3 regions of the Pseudomonas sp. ASL3 genome follow, and region 2 is predicted to be linked to each of the others. Evidence: predicted binding sites of a transcription regulator. Region 2 holds the regulator's gene; each other region holds the start of a gene.
The links. Region 2 encodes FliA, which starts transcription of late flagellar genes. Its sites were predicted from a motif close to CTAAAGTTTNNNNNNNNNNNGCCGNTAA; they were not measured.

Region 1 (7,257 bases), 3.1 Mb from region 2:
TTGCTGGCAACGCCCAACGTTTGGCGGACATCGCGGTAACTACAGCATCCTTCAAGGATCGCGTCCCGGATTTGCCCGTCAGTAACACCTTGGCAGAGGCAGACATACATAAGTGAGAACCGTCGCAGGTTGTGGCTCAATGCGAGGGATACTAATGTTAATGAGAATGCTTGTCAAAACAACTTTGGTAGGGGGCGTGCCAGAATTTGAGGGATGCCGACGGGCGGTGAGTCAGATACACCGTGTTGCATCATTCGCAGGCAAGCCTGCTCCCACAAAGGCGATTCAATCAATTGTGGGAGCAGGCTTGCAACTACGCGTCCCGCTGCGAATGCGGAGTATCCGACAGCACAAAAAAACCGGCCATATAGGCCGGTTTTGGAGGACGCAAAGGTTTCAGTCGTTGAAGTCTTCCCAGCCACCCATTTGTTTCCAGCGGTTGACGATGCCGCAGAACAGCTCAGCAGTCTTTTCGGTGTCGTAGCGGGCCGAGTGCGCTTCACGGCCATCAAAGTCGATGTCTGCCGTTTGACAGGCCTTGGCCAGCACGGTTTGACCGTAGGCCAGACCTGCCAGGGTCGCTGTGTCGAAGCTGGAGAACGGGTGGAAAGGGTTGCGCTTCATGTCCAGGCGAGCGACGGCAGCGTTCAGGAACCCGAGGTCGAAGCTACTGTTATGCCCCACCAGAATCGCCCGCTTGCAGCCATTGGCCTTCAGGGCCTTGCGTACGCCGCGGAAGATATCGGTCAGCGCGGTTTCTTCGCTGACCGCCATGCGCAGCGGGTGATCGAGCTTGATGCCGGTGAACTCCAGCGCCGCTGCTTCGATATTGGCGCCTTCGAACGGTTCAACACGGAAGAAGTAGGTGTGCTCAGGGAACACAAAGCCTTTTTCATCCATGCCGATCGTGACCGCGGCAATTTCCAGCAGGGCGTCGGTCGCCGAGTTGAAGCCGCCGGTTTCTACGTCGATAACGACCGGCAGATAGCCACGGAAACGGGCAGCCATCGGGTGCCGAGAGCCTCCGCCGCCATGACCGTCCTGTTCGTCGTCGAAATGATCTTCACTCACGCGTGTTTCTCCAGCAGGCGCCAGCGCAGTTTTTCACCGGCGCGCAGCGGAATTACGGACAGCGCGCCAAATGGCAGGCTGGTAGGTGCGGTCCATTCATCACGGACCAGCGTTATGGTGTCGCGGTTGGGTGCCAGGCCGTAGAACGCCGGACCGTGAACACTGGCGAAGCCTTCCAGTTTGTCCAGGGCATTGCGTAGTTCGAACGCTTCGGCGTACAGCTCGATAGCGGCGTAAGCGGTGTAGCAGCCGGCACAACCGCAGGCTGTTTCTTTGGCGTGCTGGGCGTGGGGAGCCGAATCGGTACCGAGGAAGAATTTCGTGCTGCCACTGGTGGCGGCGTCGAGCAATGCATCCTGGTGAATATTGCGCTTGAGGATCGGCAGGCAATAGAAGTGCGGACGAATCCCGCCGACCAGCATGTGGTTGCGGTTATAAAGCAGGTGATGAGCGGTAATCGTCGCCCCCACGTTAGCAGGCGCTTCGTTGACGAATTGCACGGCTTCGCGGGTGGTGATGTGTTCGAAAACCACCTTCAGCGTCGGGAAGCGTTCGACCACTCGCCGCAAATGCTCATCGATGAAGAACTTTTCACGATCGAAAACGTCGATTTCGCCACGCGTCACTTCCCCGTGGACCAAAAGCGGCAGGCCAACCTCGGCCATGGTTTCGAGCGCCGGGAAAATCTTGTCGATGCTGGTAACACCGGAATCGGAGTTGGTGGTCGCCCCGGCCGGGTACAGTTTCGCGGCATGGACAAAGCCGCTGGCCTTAGCCGCGCGGATATCCTGCGGTTGTGTCAGGTCGGTCAGGTAAAGCACCATCAATGGCTCAAAGCGGCTGCCTGCCGGGCGCGCAGCAAGGATGCGCTGGCGATAGGCGTCAGCTTCCTGCGCATTGCGTACGGGAGGCACCAGGTTAGGCATGATGATTGCGCGGCCAAAAGTACGCGCAACGTCAGCAACGGTGTGAGGCAAAACAGCTCCATCGCGGAGGTGAATGTGCCAGTCGTCGGGACGCAGAAGGGTCAGGCGGTCGGACATTGGGGATTCCAGGCGGGTCAAACTCGCTGGGAATGCTACCGGAAAAGACTCATCCAGGCACTCGCTATCAAGTTTTCCGGAAAGTTACCGATAGCCAGACGTATGCCGTATTTCTAGTGGAGCCTCCCGTGCGCCAGCGTTATCTAGCCTTGCTCAGTGTGTTTGCCAGCCTGCCGGCAATGGCTATCACTTTCCAGACGCGTCTGGAAAGTACCGAATGGAAAGTCGAAGGCGATAAATTCGAGTGCCGTTTGATCCAGCCCATCACCGATTTCGGTGTGGGTGAGTTCGTGCGTCGCGCGGGGGAGCAGGCCACATTCCGCCTCAAGGCGAGCGGCAGTATGCTCGGCTCGGGTTCTGCGACCTTGTTGGCCGCGGCTGCGCCCTGGCAGCCGGGGCGCGGTGACATCAATCTGGGCGCGGTCAAAGTGAGCAACGGCGAGATTCCATTCAACAGCTCCCAGGGCCAGGCCGGGCGACTGATCGCAGGTTTGCTTGAAGGCCGCAGTCCGGTCATTCGTCATCACACCCAAGAGGGTAGTGTTGTTTTGGAAGTGCGGTTGTTGCCGATCAAGTTCAGCAAGGCGTTCAGCGATTATCAGGCTTGCACCTCCAAGCTGCTGCCGATGAATTACGAGCAGGTCAAGCAGGCGCAAATAAGCTTTCCGGGCAGCGGGGTCGATCTGGATGCACAGGCGCGGGCCAAGCTGCAAGTCATCGTCGATTTTCTCAAAGCCGATCCCACCGTCAACCACATCGAACTCGACGGCCATTCCGACAATAGCGGCAATCGCCTGACCAACCGTGATATGTCCCGGCGCAGGGCCTTGGCGGTGATGGATTTCTTCAAGGCCCAAGGCGTGCCGGAGAAGCAGATCACCCTGCGTTTCCATGGCGAGCGTTACCCGTTGGCGCCCAACACCAATGCCGCTAATCGTGCGCGGAACCGGCGGGTCAATGTCCAGCTGGAACGTGTGGCTCCGGACGAAAAACCGGCTCCCGTTGCGGCATTGGGCAGTGCTGCCGCCACCTCATAATCTGCTGTCATTCGTCGTGCTCTCGACATTAACTGTCGCTTCGTCGTCACAAGCTGTCGCGCCTCTGTAAATTCACGGGTTTGAGCGGTAGAATCATTGGTTTTCCGTACAACCCGGTGGAGTGATGGCATGGCGGACGTAAACAAGGTAGTTCTCGCGTATTCCGGTGGCCTGGATACTTCGGTAATCCTCAAGTGGCTGCAGGACACGTATAACTGCGAAGTGGTGACCTTCACCGCTGACCTGGGTCAAGGCGAAGAAGTCGAGCCGGCACGCGCCAAGGCACAAGCCATGGGCGTCAAAGAAATCTACATCGACGACCTGCGCGAAGAGTTCGTGCGCGATTTCGTATTCCCGATGTTCCGCGCCAACACCGTCTACGAAGGTGAGTACCTGCTGGGTACCTCCATCGCTCGTCCGCTGATCGCCAAGCGTCTGATCGAAATTGCCAACGAAACCGGCGCTGACGCCATTTCCCATGGCGCCACCGGCAAAGGCAACGATCAGGTTCGTTTCGAACTGGGCGCCTATGCGCTCAAGCCGGGCGTCAAAGTGATTGCCCCTTGGCGTGAGTGGGATCTGCTGTCGCGCGAAAAACTGATGGACTATGCCGAGAAGCACAACATCCCCATCGAACGTCACGGCAAGAAGAAGTCGCCGTACTCCATGGACGCCAACCTGCTGCACATCTCTTATGAAGGCGGCGTGTTGGAAGACACCTGGACCGAGCACGAAGAAGACATGTGGCGCTGGACCAAGTCCCCTGAGGACGCGCCAAACGTTGCTACCTATCTCGAGCTGACCTATCGCAACGGCGATATCGTTGCCCTGGACGGCGTAGAGATGACGCCGGCGACGGTATTGGCCACCCTGAACCGTATCGGCGGCGAAAACGGTATCGGTCGTCTGGATATCGTCGAGAACCGTTATGTGGGCATGAAGTCGCGCGGCTGCTACGAGACGCCTGGCGGCACCATCATGCTGCGTGCTCACCGCGCTATCGAGTCGATCACCCTGGATCGTGAAGTCGCTCACCTCAAGGATGAGCTGATGCCTAAATACGCCAGCCTGATTTACACCGGTTACTGGTGGAGCCCTGAGCGTTTGATGCTGCAACAGATGATCGACGCGTCTCAGGCTCATGTGAATGGTGTTGTGCGCCTGAAGCTCTACAAAGGCAATGTCATCGTGACCGGCCGCAAGTCTGACGAATCGTTGTTTGATGCCAACATCGCTACGTTTGAAGAGGATGGCGGCGCTTACAACCAGGCTGACGCAGCCGGCTTCATCAAGCTGAATGCTCTGCGCATGCGTATTGCTGCAAATAAAGGTCGCAAGTTGTTCTGATGCCTTGTGTCAAGCGCTGCTAATGATGCCGAGGCTTGTTTGCGATGCTTGCGCACAGAAGAAATGTAGCCCCGGTCTGATCTCCTTGTGAGACGGATCAGGGCTACCTTTTCAATGTTATACGTCGACTCTCACCCTGCATCGTCGGACCTGTCACCCCAGCGTGCAGGGCTTGTCTGTTATTCAATCCTGTAGTGTTGTTTTCGCCTGTAAAGCGAGTCGCTGACGCTTTGATTCGGGCCTTTTTTGAGGCTCGCTGGCTCGCGGCCTATACGAGACAGGTTGTTCATGGACAGTGTTGTCAGGTGATGGCACTGAATGTTCTTGCAACGTAATGATGTCCCCCAGCGTTTTACGGTACCGCTTCATCAATGCTTTAAGTTTTGATTCAAATTCAAGCTCTTTCATGAGTATTGCATTTTTTTAAGCGACTCCAGCAATTGTAGTTGCTGTTCAAGTGCCTGTTCGGTGTCGTGGAATTCTTTCAGTTTAGACATAGTGTTTCCTGTTCGGTCATTCGGCGGGGTGCTAAACCCCACTATTGTCGGTGAGTGTTTTACTGCGTGATACGGACGCCACGACTTCGGGAATCGGGTGCGATCACACTTTGCCTTTCACAACACTAGCTGCTTTTGTTAGAGGTCGCTTCAGGTCGCAATGTTGGAAAATTAATCCGGTTTTAAGTATCACTGTTGAAACCTTCAGGTATTCAAGGCTGCTCTCGTCAGTCGGACGGCATTGGAAGAGCTTGCCTCGGCACCTTAAAGTAGATTCCTACGCCAGAAAACGAATAGAACATGATGAATTCTAGAATCAGCGTTCATTTCTATGGTTTTTTCCTACGGAGGACTGCGAGTAGTTGAACAGTACAGCCGTGTTTGCGAACAATGATTTATAAAAAGAAAACTTCGCTTGAGTCGAGCGTCAAGACGGCGAATGTATCAGGGTGTTGTGTGCGTTTTGAAAACTGGTTAGCCAGCGTCATGAGATCACCCGTGCTGATCTGAGCATTCCGGTCTTTAAGCAATAAAATCAATCGCGTCGCTTGAACGTCGTTTCGATGTGCAGAGCAACCCTTAATGGTCAGCAAGGATAAAAGCTGCTCAAGGTCGTCTATACAAGAAATGGGTCCTCCATAGATGACATCTACCTTGTTAGCCGGGAGCGCCAGAAGTTTGGAGAACGAGCGGAAGTGTTGGATGCTTGATGAGGCCGTTTTCAAGCTGACCGCGACCTTGGTTTCAACGGCGTCTTGCTGTGTTCTGTAATCAGGCGATGCGCTTGGGCGACCGGACCGCGTCAGTACAGCACGATGAGGATGATGTTTCACAGGTTTAATATTCGACAGTGTTTTTTCACTGATCGTATTTTTCTTGATGTCAGAAGTAGGAGGTTCGGCAAGTTCATTGTGCGTGCTGTCCTCTAAGGGGAGGTCGGGTTTCTTGAAGATTTTGAGAAAATTTTTTTCATTGGAAAAGTCTGACGGTGCATACAGAACGGTATAGTTGAAATTCAACGTCAGAAAAAACATAAGCGTCAGTGCGAACGGAAATAAAATTAAAAACCACACGTAAATGTCCTGGCTGTCCTCGTCCAGGAAAGGCAGTGCAGTGGCCGCTGACGCCTCGGAAAGCGCTGCGAACAAGGCGATTACGCTGACTGGATTCATTCCGTTGATGGACTCTTTCATCATGATAGTACCTCGGTAGAACGTTAATTTGCGTAGCGTGTATGAGGGCGTAGAGGGTGTTTAAACTGATTGTCGATGCCTTTGCAATAGACAAGGAGGTGAGTGGCTATGTTTAAAGGTAGTCGTATTTTCAAGAAGTAGGACAGGGCGGCATATTACTTTTTTTAAACGGGACGTAGTGAGGACGCTTTTGTTGCGATCGGTGATCAATGAACCCGAGAATGATTCATGCAGGCAGGGCAGGCGCAGGAGGGAAAGTCCAAACCGGTATCGGCGTATAAGTAAACGCTGAGCGTGACGCGGTCAACACGCCTCTACCGGCTTTGGGTCTGTCGCATTACCCACTACAGTGTGGGGGGATGATCATTCGGCTTATCAATGGCTTATTCTTCGGGTGGATGGCTGGGCCCTGCGCGGTCGCTCGTTTGCCTGAACTCGAATCGATAGTCTCGCCCGATTTTCCATACTTGGCGCACGCTTAAATTCAATTTCTGAGCGATCTCCCATGCGGTGTATCCCAGACTGGAGTAGTGCATGGCGTGACCCGCGACGTCATCGTCGACGGTGTCCGGGTCCTGCTTCTTCTCATTTCTGACGCCGCGAATAGGTCTGCTATAGGATATTTTCAGACCATGCTCCCCAGCCATTCGCCTGACGTCTCTTTTGTTCATTCTCAAAGAGTATTGTAGGGCGCTGACACCGGCGCCCTTCGCGACCAAACTCTTCAATAATTCCAGCTTTTTATGTTTGTCATCCTCCCGCTCTGTATCGAGACGGGGGGGGATCACCGACTCGATAGATAACTCGGCTGTTTCTCCATGAGGGACTACATTGATAACGCCTCCTTGCTGAATGAACTGTTCCACGGCGGTAGTCAAATCCAGTTTATTGGCAGGTTTAGAAGAGAGGTGTGGGTCTTTATTGTTCACGATAATGTACCTTTTTTGAATGTAGCAATGGGAATGGCCACTTCATAAGGTGTGAGCCACTTCGATCCGCTGTCTGTCGGGAAAGTAGGGGCTCTTGAATGACCAGGTTTAAGTTGCCGAGTTTGATCAACTCGACTCAA
Region 2 (7,257 bases):
AACGGCTCGGCTGGCTTGACCGTCAGCGGCTTTTCGTCACCGATAGGGATCGGCCTGAGGCTGCGGTCAGGCTCGTTGAAAGCACCGATCAAGGCCTGCGAGAGCACCTTGTACTTGCCCTCGTTGAGCGATGAAATCGAATACATCACCACAAAAAAAGCGAACAGCAAGGTGATGAAGTCGGCGTAGGACACCAGCCAACGTTCGTGATTTTCATGCTCTTCGGGCGGGCGACGACGGGCCATGGCTAGTGCATCACTCCATAAAGCCTTGCAGCTTCAATTCGATCGAGCGCGGGTTCTCGCCTTCTGCGATGGACAAAATGCCTTCGAGCAGCATCTCGCGGTAACGCGACTGACGCATGGCAACGGCTTTGAGCTTGTTGGCGATCGGCAGCAGTATCAGGTTGGCCGACGCCACACCGTAGATGGTGGCGACGAATGCCACGGCAATCCCGTTACCCAACTGGCTCGGGTCTGCCAGGTTGCCCATCACATGGATCAGGCCCATGACCGCACCGATAATGCCGATGGTCGGCGCGTAGCCGCCCATGCTTTCGAACACCTTGGCGGCCTGGATGTCGCGGGTTTCCTGGGTGATGAAATCCACTTCCAGAATGCTCCGAATGGCCTCGGGCTCAGCGCCGTCGACCAACAGTTGCAAGCCTTTTCGGGAGTAGCTATCGCTCTCCGCGTCCGCTATCGATTCAAGCCCGAGCAAGCCTTCCTTGCGCGCGGTCAGGCTCCAGTTGACGACGCGGTCGATGCCGCCAGCCAGATCGATGCGCGGCGGGAACAGAATCCATCCCACGATCTGCATGGCGCGCATGAAGGCACTCATCGGTGCCTGCAACAGCGAAGCCGCCAGGGTGCCGCCCAATACGATCAACGCCGCCGGACCGTTGAGCAGCGCAGTCAGGTGTCCGCCTTCCAGGAAGTTGCCGCCAATGATGGCGACAAAAGCCAGGATGATCCCGATCAGGCTCAGTACATCCATCAGAGACAGGCCTCGACCAAATGCTTGCCGATCTCGTCCAGGCCGTATACCGCATCAGCGAGGTTGGCTTTGACGATCGCCATGGGCATGCCGTAAATCACACAGCTCGCCTCGTCCTGCGCCCAGATATGGCTGCCGCCCTGCTTGAGCAGACGCGCGCCTTCGCGACCATCGGCGCCCATGCCGGTGAGCACCACCGCCAAAACCTTGTCGCCGTAGGACTTGGCCGCCGAACCGAAGGTGATGTCCACGCAAGGCTTGTAATTCAGACGCTCGTCGCCGGGCAGGATTTTCACCGCGCCGCGACCGTCGATCATCATTTGTTTACCGCCAGGGGCCAGCAATGCCAGACCCGGACGCAAAATATCACCGTCTTCGGCTTCTTTGACGCTGATCTGGCACAGCTTGTCCAGACGCTCGGCAAACGCCTTGGTGAACGCCGCCGGCATGTGCTGGATCAGCACGATAGGCGCCGGAAAGTTGGCCGGCAGCTGCGTCAGCACTCGCTGCAGCGCCACCGGGCCACCGGTTGACGTACCAATCGCCACCAGCTTATAGGCTTTGCGCTTGGGTGCCGGTGAGTAGGTCGAGGCCGCCGGTACAGGCGCGGACGCCGGACGGACCGGCAGGCTGCGGGGAATCGTCGATCCGGTACTGAAGGTGCTGGTGGCAGACGGCGCAGCGCTGGTTACAGACGGCGCCGCGACTTGCGGCGCCGAAGCGGTATAGCCGCTGAAACGACGATTGCTGCGCGAGATGGTGTGGATCTTTTCGCACAGCAGTTGCTTGACCTTCTCCGGGTTACGCGAGATATCTTCGAAGTTTTTCGGCAGGAAATCGACTGCACCGGCATCCAGCGCGTCCAGCGTGACACGGGCGCCTTCATGGGTCAGTGAGGAGAACATCAGGACCGGTGTCGGGATGCGCTGCATGATGTGCCGCACCGCCGTGATGCCGTCCATCATCGGCATCTCATAGTCCATGGTAATCACGTCAGGCTTGAGCGCCAGCGCTTGTTCTATGGCTTCCTTGCCGTTAGTCGCCGTGCCGACTACCTGGATATTCGGGTCCGCAGAAAGAATTTCAGAGACGCGGCGGCGGAAGAAACCTGAATCGTCCACCACCAGGACCTTAACTACCATAAACACTCCAATAGGCGCTGCGGACGCTTGGCGCGACCCGCAGCACCGGAATCAAATACGCCGCGCGGCGTAACGCTTGAGCATGCTCGGTACATCGAGAATCAAGGCAATCCGACCGTCACCGGTAATGGTGGCGCCCGACATACCCGGCGTTCCCTGCAGCATTTTGCCCAGCGGCTTGATGACCACTTCTTCCTGACCCACCAGTTGATCGACAACGAAGCCGATGCGCTGGGTGCCGACCGACAGGATCACCACATGACCCTCACGCTGTTCCTCGTGAGCAGCCGATGCGACCAGCCAACGCTTGAGATAGAACAGTGGCAAGGCCTTGTCGCGCACGATGACCACTTCCTGGCCATCGACGACGTTGGTCCGCGACAGGTCAAGGTGGAAGATCTCGTTGACGTTGACCAGCGGGAAGGCAAACGCCTGATTGCCGAGCATCACCATCAGGGTCGGCATGATCGCCAGGGTCAACGGCACCTTGATGATGATTTTCGAGCCCAGGCCCTTGGTCGAGTGGATGTTGATCGAACCGTTGAGCTGGGCAATCTTGGTTTTCACCACGTCCATGCCCACGCCACGCCCGGACACATCGGAGATCTCGGTTTTGGTCGAGAACCCTGGGGCGAAGATCAGGTTGTAGCAGTCGGTGTCGCTCAGGCGGTCGGCGGCATCCTTGTCCATCACGCCTCGTTTCACGGCGATGGCACGCAGGACGTTAGGGTCCATGCCTTTGCCGTCATCGGAAATCGACAGCAGGATGTGGTCACCTTCCTGTTCCGCCGAAAGAATCACTCGACCGCCACGGGACTTGCCTGACGCTTCGCGTTCTTCCGGGGATTCGATCCCGTGGTCCACCGCGTTGCGCACCAAGTGGACCAGCGGATCGGCCAGCGCCTCGACCAGGTTCTTGTCCAGGTCGGTTTCTTCGCCGACCAGTTCCAGATTGATCTCTTTCTTCAACTGACGCGCAAGGTCGCGGACCAGACGCGGGAAGCGGCCGAAGACTTTCTTGATCGGCTGCATGCGGGTTTTCATCACCGCGGTCTGCAGATCAGCTGTCACCACGTCAAGGTTCGACACCGCCTTGGACATGGCTTCATCGCCGCTGTTGAGGCCCAGGCGGACCAGGCGGTTACGCACCAACACCAACTCGCCGACCATGTTCATGATTTCGTCGAGGCGTGCGGTATCGACCCGTACGGTGGTTTCAGCTTCCGACGCCGCTGGTTTATCCGGTTTATCCGGTGCTGGCGCTCTGGCCGGAGCCGGGGCCGGGGCTGCAGCAGCCCGCGCCGGTTCAGGCGCTTTCACCACAGCAGCCTTGGCGGCCACGGGTGCAGGTGCTGCAACAGCTGCAATAGCTTCGGGCTCGAACTTGCCTTTGCCGTGCAGCTCGTCGAGCAGCGCTTCAAATTCGTTGTCGGAGATGTGATCGCCATTCGCGGCAACCGCAGCACCTTGCGGCACAGCAGCGACAGCGGCTACTGGCGCGACAGTCTCAGCGGCGAACGTGCCTTTGCCGTGCAACTGATCGAGCAGTGCTTCGAATTCATCGTCGGTAATTTCATTGCTGGCAGGAGCTGCGGCGGCCGCGACCGGCGCAGCAGGTGCTGCCTCAACGGCGAACTGGCCTTTGCCGTGCAGTTGATCGAGCAGCGATTCGAACTCGGCATCGCTGATCTCGTCACCGGTGTCAGGGCCTCCGGCATACGCCGAAACCGGCGCAGCCGAGGCTGGCGTTACCGCGGAGGCCGCAGCCTGCGCCTTGACCGCGTTGAGCGAGTCCAGCAATTGTTCGAATTCGTTATCGGTAATGTCTTCGGACACCGGCTCCGGCTCAACGCTGACCGGCGCAGCCGCAGCGATCTCAACAGCAGACGCCGGCTCGGCCAGACGCGCCAATGCTGCAAGCAGCTCTGGCGTGGCCGGGGTCACGTCGGTGCGCTCACGCACTTCAGAGAACATGCCGTTGACCGCATCCAATGCTTCCAGGACCACGTCCATCAATTCCGAGTCGACGCGACGCTCACCCTTGCGCAGGATGTCGAAGACGTTCTCGGCGATGTGACAGCACTCCACCAGCTCATGGAGCTGGAGGAAGCCGGCGCCCCCTTTTACAGTGTGAAAACCGCGAAAAATTGCATTGAGCAAGTCCGCATCATCAGGTCGGCTTTCCAGCTCGACCAGCTGCTCGGACAATTGCTCGAGAATCTCGCCGGCCTCTACCAGGAAATCCTGAAGGATTTCTTCATCGGCGCCGAAGCTCATTGGGGTGCTCCCTAAAATTAACCGTCAACCGACCTAGAAGCCCAGGCTGGATAGCAGATCGTCAACATCATCCTGACCGGATACGACGTCTTCACGCTTATCGGCATGAATCTGCGGACCTTCACCCTGAGACAGATGTTTTTCTTGATCTTTTTCTGTTCGGATCGATTGATGGTCATGTTCGATCCCGGCAAAGCGATCGACCTGGCTGGCCATCAGCACCAGTTTGAGCAGGTTGCTTTCCACTTCCGTGACCAGTTGGGTCACGCGCTTGATCACCTGACCGGTAAGGTCCTGGTAATCCTGAGCCAGCAGAATATCGTTGAGATGGCCGGACACTTCCCGGGTTTCCTTTTCGCTGCGCGACAGGAAACCTTCGACACGCCGAGCCAGCTCACGAAACTCTTCGGCACCGATTTCGCGACGCATGAAGCGCGCCCAATCGGCACTCAAGGCAGCAGCATCGGTGCTGAGCCCACCCATCAAAGGCGTGCTTTGCTCCACCAGATCCATGGTCCGATTGGCCGCGTTCTCGGTCAGCCTGACCACATAAGACAGGCGCTCGGTGGCATCGGTGATCTGCGAGACTTCCTTGGCTTGCGGCATGTTCGGGTCAATTTGAAAATTGACGATCGCACTGTGCAGTTCGCGAGTCAGTTTGCCGACTTCCTGATACAGGCCACGGTCGCGGGTCTGGTTCAGCTCGTGGATCATTTGCACAGCGTCGCCAAACCGGCCATTTTCAAGGCTTTTGACCAACTCGTGTGCGTGTTGCTTCAGGGTCGACTCGAAGTCTCCCATTGATGATTCTGTCTGCTCCATAGAGCCCTCGCGGCGAACATCAGCTATTGACGCGCTCGAAGATCTTTTCGATCTTTTCTTTCAGCACTTGGGCCGTGAAGGGCTTGACCACATAACCGTTCACACCGGCCTGAGCGGCTTCGATGATCTGATCACGCTTGGCTTCAGCCGTTACCATCAACACTGGCAGGTGCTTGAGGCGATCATCGGCACGCACGTGGCGCAACAGATCGATGCCGGACATGCCAGGCATGTTCCAGTCAGTCACCAGAAAGTCGAAGCTACCGCTTTGCAGCATCGGCAGCGCGGTCGTCCCGTCATCCGCTTCAGCCGTGTTGGTGAACCCCAGATCACGCAACAGGTTTTTTATGATCCGCCGCATCGTTGAGAAGTCATCAACGATGAGGATTTTCATGTTCTTGTCCAATTCGACCTCCAAGCAGTCTTTAACGCACTCAGCACCTGAATACGCTGTTCAATCAAAACCGGCACAGCACACAACGGCTGCACGAAAACGACGACGGGCTTGGTAAATCAACAGGTCGGGAAACTGGCACAGCAGGCCCTGAAGGACCTTGACTGACCGGCTCCTGCCTAGTCTTATCTTCTTCGCACGCAACGCTTTGCACAGCCGGCTTACAGTCAGCGCGAAACCACCAAGGGTCGCGCACTGCCTGTCAACGCGCTCGCCATTCCCCCAAACGCCCTCGCAAACGAGCTGCGCACTGGCTGTGTAACTGGCTGACCCGTGATTCGCTGACCCCCAACACCTCACCAATTTCCTTGAGGTTCAGCTCCTCGTCGTAGTACAGCGCCAAGACCAGTCGCTCACGCTCTGGCAAATTGGCAATCGCATCCGCTAGCGCTGCCTGGAAGCGTTCATCCTCCAGGTCGCGCGATGGCTCAAGCTGAGCGCTTGCGCCATCCTCATGCAGTCCCTCATGTTCGCCGTCCTGCAACAGATCGTCGAAACTGAACAACCGACTGCCCAAGGTATCGTTCAAAATCCCGTAATAATCATCGAGACTCAATTGGAGTTCGGCCGCAACCTCGTGATCTTTAGCGTCACGACCGGTTTTAGCTTCAATTGCCCGAATTGCGTCACTGACCATGCGCGTATTTCGATGCACCGAACGCGGGGCCCAATCGCCCTTGCGCACTTCATCGAGCATGGCGCCACGAATGCGGATCCCGGCGTAGGTCTCGAAACTCGCGCCTTTGGTGGCGTCGTATTTGGTCGAGACTTCGAGCAGACCAATCATGCCCGCCTGAATCAGATCCTCGACCTGTACACTGGCCGGCAAACGCGCCAGCAGGTGATAGGCGATGCGTTTGACCAGCGGCGCATAGCGCTCGATCAGCTCGTACTGGGAGTCCTTGGACGCCTTGCTGTACATGCGATAGCCGCTGGCTGTCATAGCACCGGTCCCGCACTCGTCTGATGTACGAGCCGCTCGACGAAAAACTCCAGATGCCCACGCGGGTTGGCCGGCAACGGCCAGGTGTCGACTTTCTGCGCGATGGCCTTGAAGGCCAGGGCGCATTTGGAGCGCGGGAACGCTTCGTACACGGCGCGCTGCTTCTGTACAGCCTTGCGCACGCATTCGTCGTAAGGCACGGCGCCGACGTATTGTAAGGCGACATCCAGGAAGCGATCCGTGACCTTGGTCAACTTGGCGAACAGATTGCGGCCTTCCTGCGGGCTTTGCGCCATGTTGGCAAGCACCCGGAAGCGGTTCATGCCGTAATCGCGGTTGAGCAGTTTGATCAGCGCGTAGGCGTCAGTGATCGAGGTCGGTTCATCGCACACCACCAACAACACTTCCTGGGCGGCGCGCACGAAGCTGACGACCGAGTCGCCAATACCGGCAGCCGTGTCGATCACCAGCACATCGAGGTTGTCACCAATGTCGCTGAAGGCCTGGATCAGCCCGGAATGTTGCGCAGGTGTCAGATGGACCATGCTCTGGGTGCCAGAGGCGGCCGGTACGATACGAATCCCGCCCGGCCCCTGAAGCAGCACGTCGCGCAGCTCACAACG
Region 3 (7,257 bases), 690 kb from region 2:
GTGCTTTGTCCAGGTCGCTCCAGGCCTGGCCAGTGGATGCAGTGGCCAGGCTCGCAACAGTCGTCAGGCCAATGAACAGCAGAAGGGATGCTTTCATGTCGGTTTCCTTTTCGGGGGCATCGTTTTCGAACGGCGGATTATGCCGGCAGGATCGACAGGAAGCGTTTCAATCGGTCTCAAAACGCTGTACGTAACTCATACCGGATGTTTCATACAGACGCCGAGCGCCATGATTGTCTTCCAGTACTTTAAGGTCGACACAGGCTTCGCCACGCAAGCGAAATGCCTCGAAGGCATGGGTCAACAGAGCGATCGCCAGGCCCTGGCGCCGGGCGCGGGGATGAACCACCAGATCTTTGATAAAGGCGCTGGTCCAACACTGAGTCACACCGATCAGCCCCTGTGCGTCGCGAGCGATAAAGCACAGGGAAGGGTCGAATTCGGGGTCGGTTGCGAACGCGTTGTGCCACGACTCGTAGCCCGGCACGCTGCCCCCTCCTTGTTGATAACCGAGTACCAACAACTCATGCACTTGAGGCGCGAGTTCAGGGCTGAACTCGATCAGGCAGCTGGTGCCTGGCCATTGTACGGGAGGGCTGGCCTGACGCAGATCCCGCCGCATCAGCCAGCACCAGGGAGCCGAGCTCTCTATTAAATGGTTCTTTATTAAAGGCCCTGGGCTTCGACCGTGCGGGCCGCCTGAATCAAGCATTTGGTCAACTCGGGTGAAGAAAACTTGGTCAATACAGCGTTCGCGCCCGCTGCCTTGGCTTTTTCGCTGTTCATCTTGCTGTCCAGAGACGTGTGCAGCAGCACGTACAAGTCCTGGAAGTCCGGTGTTTCGCGCAGGGTACGAGTAAAGGCATAGCCGTCCATTTCCGACATTTCAATGTCGGACACCACCACATTGATCTGCTCGACCGTGCCTTGCAGTTCGAGCAGTTGGTCGATGGCCTCTTTGGCGCTGCGGGCAGTATGGCAATGAACGCCAAGGTTGCGCAGGGTGATCAATGATTGCTGCAAGGCGACCTGGCTGTCGTCGACCACCAGGATCTTGGCCTTGGCCAGCACTTGAGCGTCTTCTTCACTCAGGTGCGCAGGCTCTTGGATGATTTTCACCGGGGCGATGCCGTGAATGACTTTTTCGATGTCCAGCACCTGCACCAGCACGCCATCGACCTGGGTCACGCCGGTGATGAACGACTTGTTGCCGGCGCCGAAGGGCGGCGGACGGATGTCGGTGGTCAAGCAATGCACGATCTTGCTCACTGCCTGCACGTGCAGGCCCTGCTTGGAGCGGCTGACGTCGGTGACGATCAGGCAGCCACCGGACGGATCGACCAGCGGTTGCTCACCAATCGCGCGACTCAGATCGATCACCGACAACGACGCGCCGCGCAAGGTGGCGACGCCTTTGACGTGGGGATGGGACTCGGGCAGGCGGGTCAGGGTAGGGCAGGGGATGATTTCGCTGACTTTGAGCAAGTTGATTGCCATCAGCTTGCCGCTGCGCAAGGTAAACAGCAGGAGTGAGAGGGAGTCTGCGCGGGCATTATTCGAGGACATATCAACCTTCTGGAAGTTAAAGGCGTCGCTACATGGGAGCGGCAAACAGCTTTCGATGACGGGTTATCGACTTGCAAAGGGCTGGCTTTAGGGCATTTGTGTCGCCAGCTCGTAAACAGCCCAGCAAGCAGTTAAGCAGCCTGGAGCCGGTAACGGCTGATTAAGATGAAAACAGGCTTGTGTCCTGGTAGTCATAAAGACGCCAACGGGTCTTTATGACCGCGATCCGCGGTGTGTCATTTTGACTGCTTGATTATAACTTATTGATTTTAAACATAAAAATAATTGGCACGAAACCTGATATGCATAGGGTAACCAGATAGAAGCCTTGCGGCTCAGGAGTCTACCCCGATGTTGAATGCCCACGATCGTGCCATTGTTAAATCCACCGTGCCACTGCTCGAAAGCGGCGGCGAAGCCTTGACCACTTATTTTTATCAAATGATGTTCAGGGAATACCCGGAAGTGCGTCCATTTTTCAATCAGGCGCACCAGGCCAGCGGTGATCAGCCTCGCGCTTTGGCCAATGGCGTGCTGATGTATGCACGGCACATCGACGAACTGGAGCAACTGGGCGATCTGGTGGCGAAGATCATTAACAAGCACGTCGCCTTGCAGATCCTGCCTGAACATTACCCTATTGTCGGCAGCTGCCTGATTCGCGCCATCAAGGAAGTACTGGGTAGCGAAATCGCCACTGACGAAGTACTGCAAGCCTGGGGCAATGCGTACCAGCAATTGGCCGACATCCTGATCGGTGCCGAGGGTGCGATTTACGACGAGAAAGCCGAAGCCGTTGGCGGCTGGCGCGGTGCGCGTGAATTCAAACTGGTGAACCGGGTCGACGAAAGTGCCGAGATCACTTCGTTCTACATGAAGCCAGCCGATGGCGGGCCGATCCTCGCCTTCACCGCGGGCCAGTACATCGGTTTGCAGCTGTTCATCGGCGGCGAAGAAATGCGCCGCAACTATTCGCTGTCCGCAGTGGCCGATGGCAACCAGTACCGCATCAGCGTCAAGCGCGAACCCAATGGCGTGGCGTCCAACTACCTGCATGACCAACTGCAGATCGGCGACAGCATTCAGTTGTTCACGCCATCAGGGGAGTTCACCTTGGCCGATAGCCACAAGCCGCTGGTGCTGATCAGCGGTGGCGTCGGGATCACTCCAACGCTGGCCATGCTTGAGACAGCGCTGGAGACCTCGCGTCCGGTGCATTTCATTCACTGTGCGCGTAATGGCGCGGTGCATGCGTTCCGCGATTGGGTCGATGGTCTGGCCGGTCGTCACCCGCAGCTCAAGCACTTCTATTGCTACGCTGAAGACGATGGCGTGAGCCCTGCGGCCCACGCGGTTGGCCTTCTCGATCAGCAACAGTTGGAGCAATGGCTGCCCGAAGATCGGGATCTGGATGCTTACTTCCTCGGTCCAAAAGGCTTCATGGCCGCAGTCAAACGCCAATTGAAGGCGGCTGGCGTGCCAGAGAAACAAAGCCGCTACGAGTTCTTTGGCCCGGCTTCTGCGCTGGAATAAACAGAGCTGAGTAAAAAGATGCTGCCAGTCACTGAGAAGGGACTGGCAGCATTGTCGTGTCCGCTATTCGCAGGCAAGCCTGCTCCCACAGGTGATCGCATTCTCTGTGGGAGCAGGCTTGCCTGCGATTGACTTGACTCGGTGTGTCAGATACACCGCCTTTGGGCAGCCTAATCCTTCCGTACGGCGGTTTTGCACTTGAGTTGGCAACGTCTGCCCACGATTATCGCGGGCGATCGAATCGTTGTGCATTTACACTCTGGGCCACACCATTTCAAAAGGTAAGGGAATGAGCGACAACACGATGTACCTAAGACGTGAGAAGCGCTTTCTGGTCTTGCTCGGGGTGATCTGCCTCGCGTTGATCGGCGGCGCCCTGTACATGCAAGTGGTGCTGGGGGAGGCGCCGTGTCCGCTGTGCATCCTGCAGCGCTATGCGTTGCTGTTCATCGCCATCTTTGCCTTCATCGGTGCCGCGATGCCTGGCCGCCGTAGCACCACGGTATTCGAGGGGCTGGTCATGCTCAGTGCCATCGGCGGCGTCCTCGCTGCTGGCCGTCATGCGTACATCCTCGCGAACCCGACCGAGAGTTGCGGTCTGGACGTGTTGCAGCCAATCGTCGATGGTCTGCCGCTGGCGTCCTGGTTCCCGCTGGGCTTCCAGGTCGATGGTTTCTGCACGACGCCGTATCCACCGATCCTCGGCTTGTCATTGGCGCAGTGGGCCTTGGTGGCTTTCGTGCTGACCGTGATATTGGTGCCGCTGGGGATCCTGCGTAATCGCCGCAACGCCCGCTGAATTCAACGGATACAGCGCAAAACGCCCTGCTTTTCCTGATGGAAAACGGGGCGTTTTTTTGGCCTGAAATCTCCCATGCGTTTGATTTTTACAGAATTTGAGAAAAACTGTTGCTGAATAAGTCATAGTCAGTAAAAGGTTACATATCTACAATCGCCGGCATTAATCGGTCAGCGCCGCTCGCAATTGGCAAGAAACGAGGTCGAGGGGTCTCTACACACTCTCTGTAGACAGCTCCGGGCCTCAGGCACTGACACCCTTTCAGAATATCCGCACCAAATGGAATTGGTCTGCAAAACAGGCCGTTGCCACCAATCGAATAAGAAATTACAGGTAACTCCGGATTTGTCGACCAGCTGTTGAGCTGCTCTGGCAGGCCCTTATTCAAATCAAAATATATGCCAACACCGGCAGGGTGAAGTGTTGGCGTTCGAAACCCAACTGCACTGCGCAAGCTGCTTTAGAGGTCGTGAGATGAGTAGAAAAAGGTACCCCAGATTGTTTGGCTTCTTGGCCCTTTTGAGCACGCTTGCGCTCAGTGGTTGCAACATGACCCTGCTTGATCCGAAAGGGCAGGTAGGGATCGACGAGAAAAACCTGATCATCACCGCGACGCTGCTGATGCTGCTGGTTGTCGTCCCCGTGATCATCATGACGTTCGTTTTCGCCTGGAAATACCGCGCTTCGAACACTCAGGCGACCTACGCGCCGAACTGGTCGCACTCCACCAAGATTGAAGTCGTGGTGTGGGGCGTTCCGACCTTGATCGTGATCGCGCTGGGCGTCCTGATCTGGAAATCAAGTCACGAGCTCGACCCGTACAAGCCGCTGGAATCCAGCGTCAAGCCGGTGACCATCGAAGTGGTGATGATCGACTGGAAATGGCTGTTCATCTATCCGGAGCAAGGCATCGCGACTGTCAACGAGATCAAGTTCCCGGCGAACGTCCCGGTCAACTTCAAGATCACCTCCGACACCTCCATGGGTTCGTTCTTCATTCCGGGCCTGGGCGGTCAGATCTATGCCATGGGCGGTATGGAAACCCAGCTGCACCTGATCTCCAACGAGGAGCATGTGTACGACGGTATGGCCGCCAACCTGACCGGTGAAGGCTTCTCTGACCAGAAATTCAAGGCGTATGCCACCTCGCAGGCAGATTTCGATGCTTGGGTCGCAGCCGCGAAAAAAGTACCACACCCGCTTGAACTGGCTGATTTCAATGAGCTGGCCAAGCCTAGCGTGAAAAATCCTGTCGAGTACTTCGCCACCGTTCAGCCCAACCTGTTCCAGACCATCATCGATAAGTATGAAGGCATGAACAAAGGCACCGGCATGCACCACGAGGCGGGTGAAGCGAAAGAGATGACGGGCATGGACATGAATATGCATTCGGCTGCCGGGGCAGAGGAGTAAGAGATGTTCGGTAAATTAACTCTGGAAGCGATTCCCTTCCACGTACCGATCGTGATGGTGACGCTGTGCGTCATTATGCTGGTCGGCGCGGGATTGCTCGCTGCTATCACGTACTACAAACAATGGTCCTACCTGTGGTCCGAGTGGCTGACTACGGTCGATCACAAAAAAATCGGCGTGATGTACATCGTCGTTGCGCTGGTCATGCTGCTGCGCGGTTTTGCCGACGCCATCATGATGCGCTCACAGCTGGCCCTGGCCAGCGCCGGTTCCGAAGGCTACCTGCCGCCGGAACACTATGACCAGATCTTCACCGCTCACGGCGTGATCATGATCTTCTTCATGGCGATGCCTTTTGTGGTCGGCCTGATGAACATCGTCGTACCGCTGCAGATTGGTGCGCGTGACGTTGCCTTCCCGTTCCTCAACTCGTTGAGCTTCTGGTTGTTCGTGGTCGGCGCGGTACTGGTCAACCTGTCGCTGGGTCTGGGCGAATTCGCCCGTACCGGTTGGGTTGCTTATCCACCGCTCTCCGGCTTGGCGTACAGCCCTGGGGTAGGGGTTGATTACTACATCTGGGCTTTGCAGCTATCGGGATTGGGTACGTTGCTGACAGGGGTGAACTTCGTTGTCACCATCCTGAAAATGCGCGCTCCTGGCATGACCCTGATGAAAATGCCGGTGTTCACCTGGAACTGCCTGTGCACCGCGATCCTGATCGCCGCCTCGTTCCCGATCCTCACCGCAACTCTGATTCTGCTGACGCTTGATCGTTACCTGGGCATGCACTTCTTCACCAACGAGCTTGGTGGCAACCCGATGATGTATGTAAACCTCATCTGGGCCTGGGGCCATCCTGAGGTGTACATCCTGATTCTGCCGGCCTTCGGCGTGTTCTCGGAAGTGACCTCGACCTTCGCCAAGAAAGCGCTGTTCGGCTACAAATCGCTGGTCTACGCGACCATCGCGATTACTGTTCTGTCCTTCGTCGTTTGGCTGCACCACTTCTTCACCATGGGGTCGGGTGCCAACGTCAACGCCTTCTTCGGGATCATGACGATCATTATTTCCGTCCCCACGGGCGTGAAGATCTTCACCTGGCTGTTCACCATGTTCCGCGGTCGTATCCAGTTCACCACGCCGATTCTGTGGACACTGGGCTTTATCGTGACCTTCAGCATCGGCGGCATGACCGGCGTACTGCTGGCGGTACCGGGCGCTGACTTTGTATTGCACAACAGCCTGTTCCTGATCGCGCACTTCCATAACGTGATCATCGGCGGTGCGGTCTTCGGTTACCTGGCGGGCTTCGCCTACTGGTTCCCGAAAGCCTTCGGCTTCACGCTGAACGAGCGTCTGGGCAAGTACTCCTTCTGGTGCTGGATCGTCGGCTTCTACCTGGCCTTCATGCCGCTCTACGTACTGGGCTTCATGGGCATGACCCGTCGTCTGAACCACTACGACAACCCGGCCTGGACACCTTGGCTGATCGCCGCCTTCGCCGGCGCCGTGATCATCATGTTCGGCATCATCTTCCAGATCGCACAGCTGGTCGTCAGCATCCGTGATCGCGAGAAGAACCGTGATGTGACCGGTGACCCGTGGGATGGCCGTACCCTGGAATGGGCTACTTCGTCGCCACCACCGTTCTACAACTTCGCTGAAGTGCCGCACGTCGATCATCTGGACCACCACTGGGAAACCAAAGTGGGCGCTCCACAGAAGGTCAAAACCGCTGCCGATTACAAAAAGATCCACATGCCGCGCAACACCGGTGTGGGCTTGTACATCGCCTTCGGCAGCCTGATCTTCGGCTTCGCCTTGATCTGGCACATCTGGTGGATGGCAGCAGTCGGTCTGGTCGGCATGGTCGTTACCTTCATCATCCGCAGTAACGATGATGACATTGACTACTACGTCCCTGCCGAAGAAGTGGCGCGGATCGA

Region 1: the regulator FliA is predicted to act here: its motif matches at 2,181-2,208, upstream of AC1MEE_RS00710 (flagellar protein MotY).
Region 3: the regulator FliA is predicted to act here: its motif matches at 1,630-1,657, upstream of AC1MEE_RS19965 (chemotaxis protein CheW).

Annotation. Positions count from the first base shown of each region.
Region 1 is NZ_CM155281.1:155,266-162,522, forward strand. Features, by position in the region: gene AC1MEE_RS00695 (bacterioferritin-associated ferredoxin) at 1-110, opposite strand, end outside; gene rnt (ribonuclease T) at 397-1,071, opposite strand; gene pyrC (dihydroorotase) at 1,068-2,114, opposite strand; gene AC1MEE_RS00710 (flagellar protein MotY) at 2,243-3,151, shown strand; gene AC1MEE_RS00715 (argininosuccinate synthase) at 3,281-4,498, shown strand; gene AC1MEE_RS00720 (hypothetical protein) at 5,391-6,191, opposite strand; gene AC1MEE_RS00725 (hypothetical protein) at 6,572-7,117, opposite strand.
Region 2 is NZ_CM155281.1:3,612,869-3,620,125, forward strand. Features, by position in the region: gene motD (flagellar motor protein MotD) at 1-245, opposite strand, end outside; gene AC1MEE_RS16715 (flagellar motor protein) at 256-996, opposite strand; gene AC1MEE_RS16720 (protein-glutamate methylesterase/protein-glutamine glutaminase) at 996-2,138, opposite strand; gene AC1MEE_RS16725 (chemotaxis protein CheA) at 2,190-4,415, opposite strand; gene AC1MEE_RS16730 (protein phosphatase CheZ) at 4,449-5,237, opposite strand; gene AC1MEE_RS16735 (chemotaxis response regulator CheY) at 5,257-5,631, opposite strand; gene fliA (RNA polymerase sigma factor FliA) at 5,894-6,634, opposite strand; gene fleN (flagellar synthesis regulator FleN) at 6,631-7,257, opposite strand, start outside.
Region 3 is NZ_CM155281.1:4,303,435-4,310,691, reverse strand. Features, by position in the region: gene AC1MEE_RS19975 (hypothetical protein) at 1-97, opposite strand, end outside; gene AC1MEE_RS19970 (GNAT family N-acetyltransferase) at 167-622, opposite strand; gene AC1MEE_RS19965 (chemotaxis protein CheW) at 667-1,566, opposite strand; gene hmpA (NO-inducible flavohemoprotein) at 1,918-3,099, shown strand; gene AC1MEE_RS19955 (disulfide bond formation protein B) at 3,389-3,898, shown strand; gene cyoA (ubiquinol oxidase subunit II) at 4,373-5,311, shown strand; gene cyoB (cytochrome o ubiquinol oxidase subunit I) at 5,315-7,257, shown strand, end outside.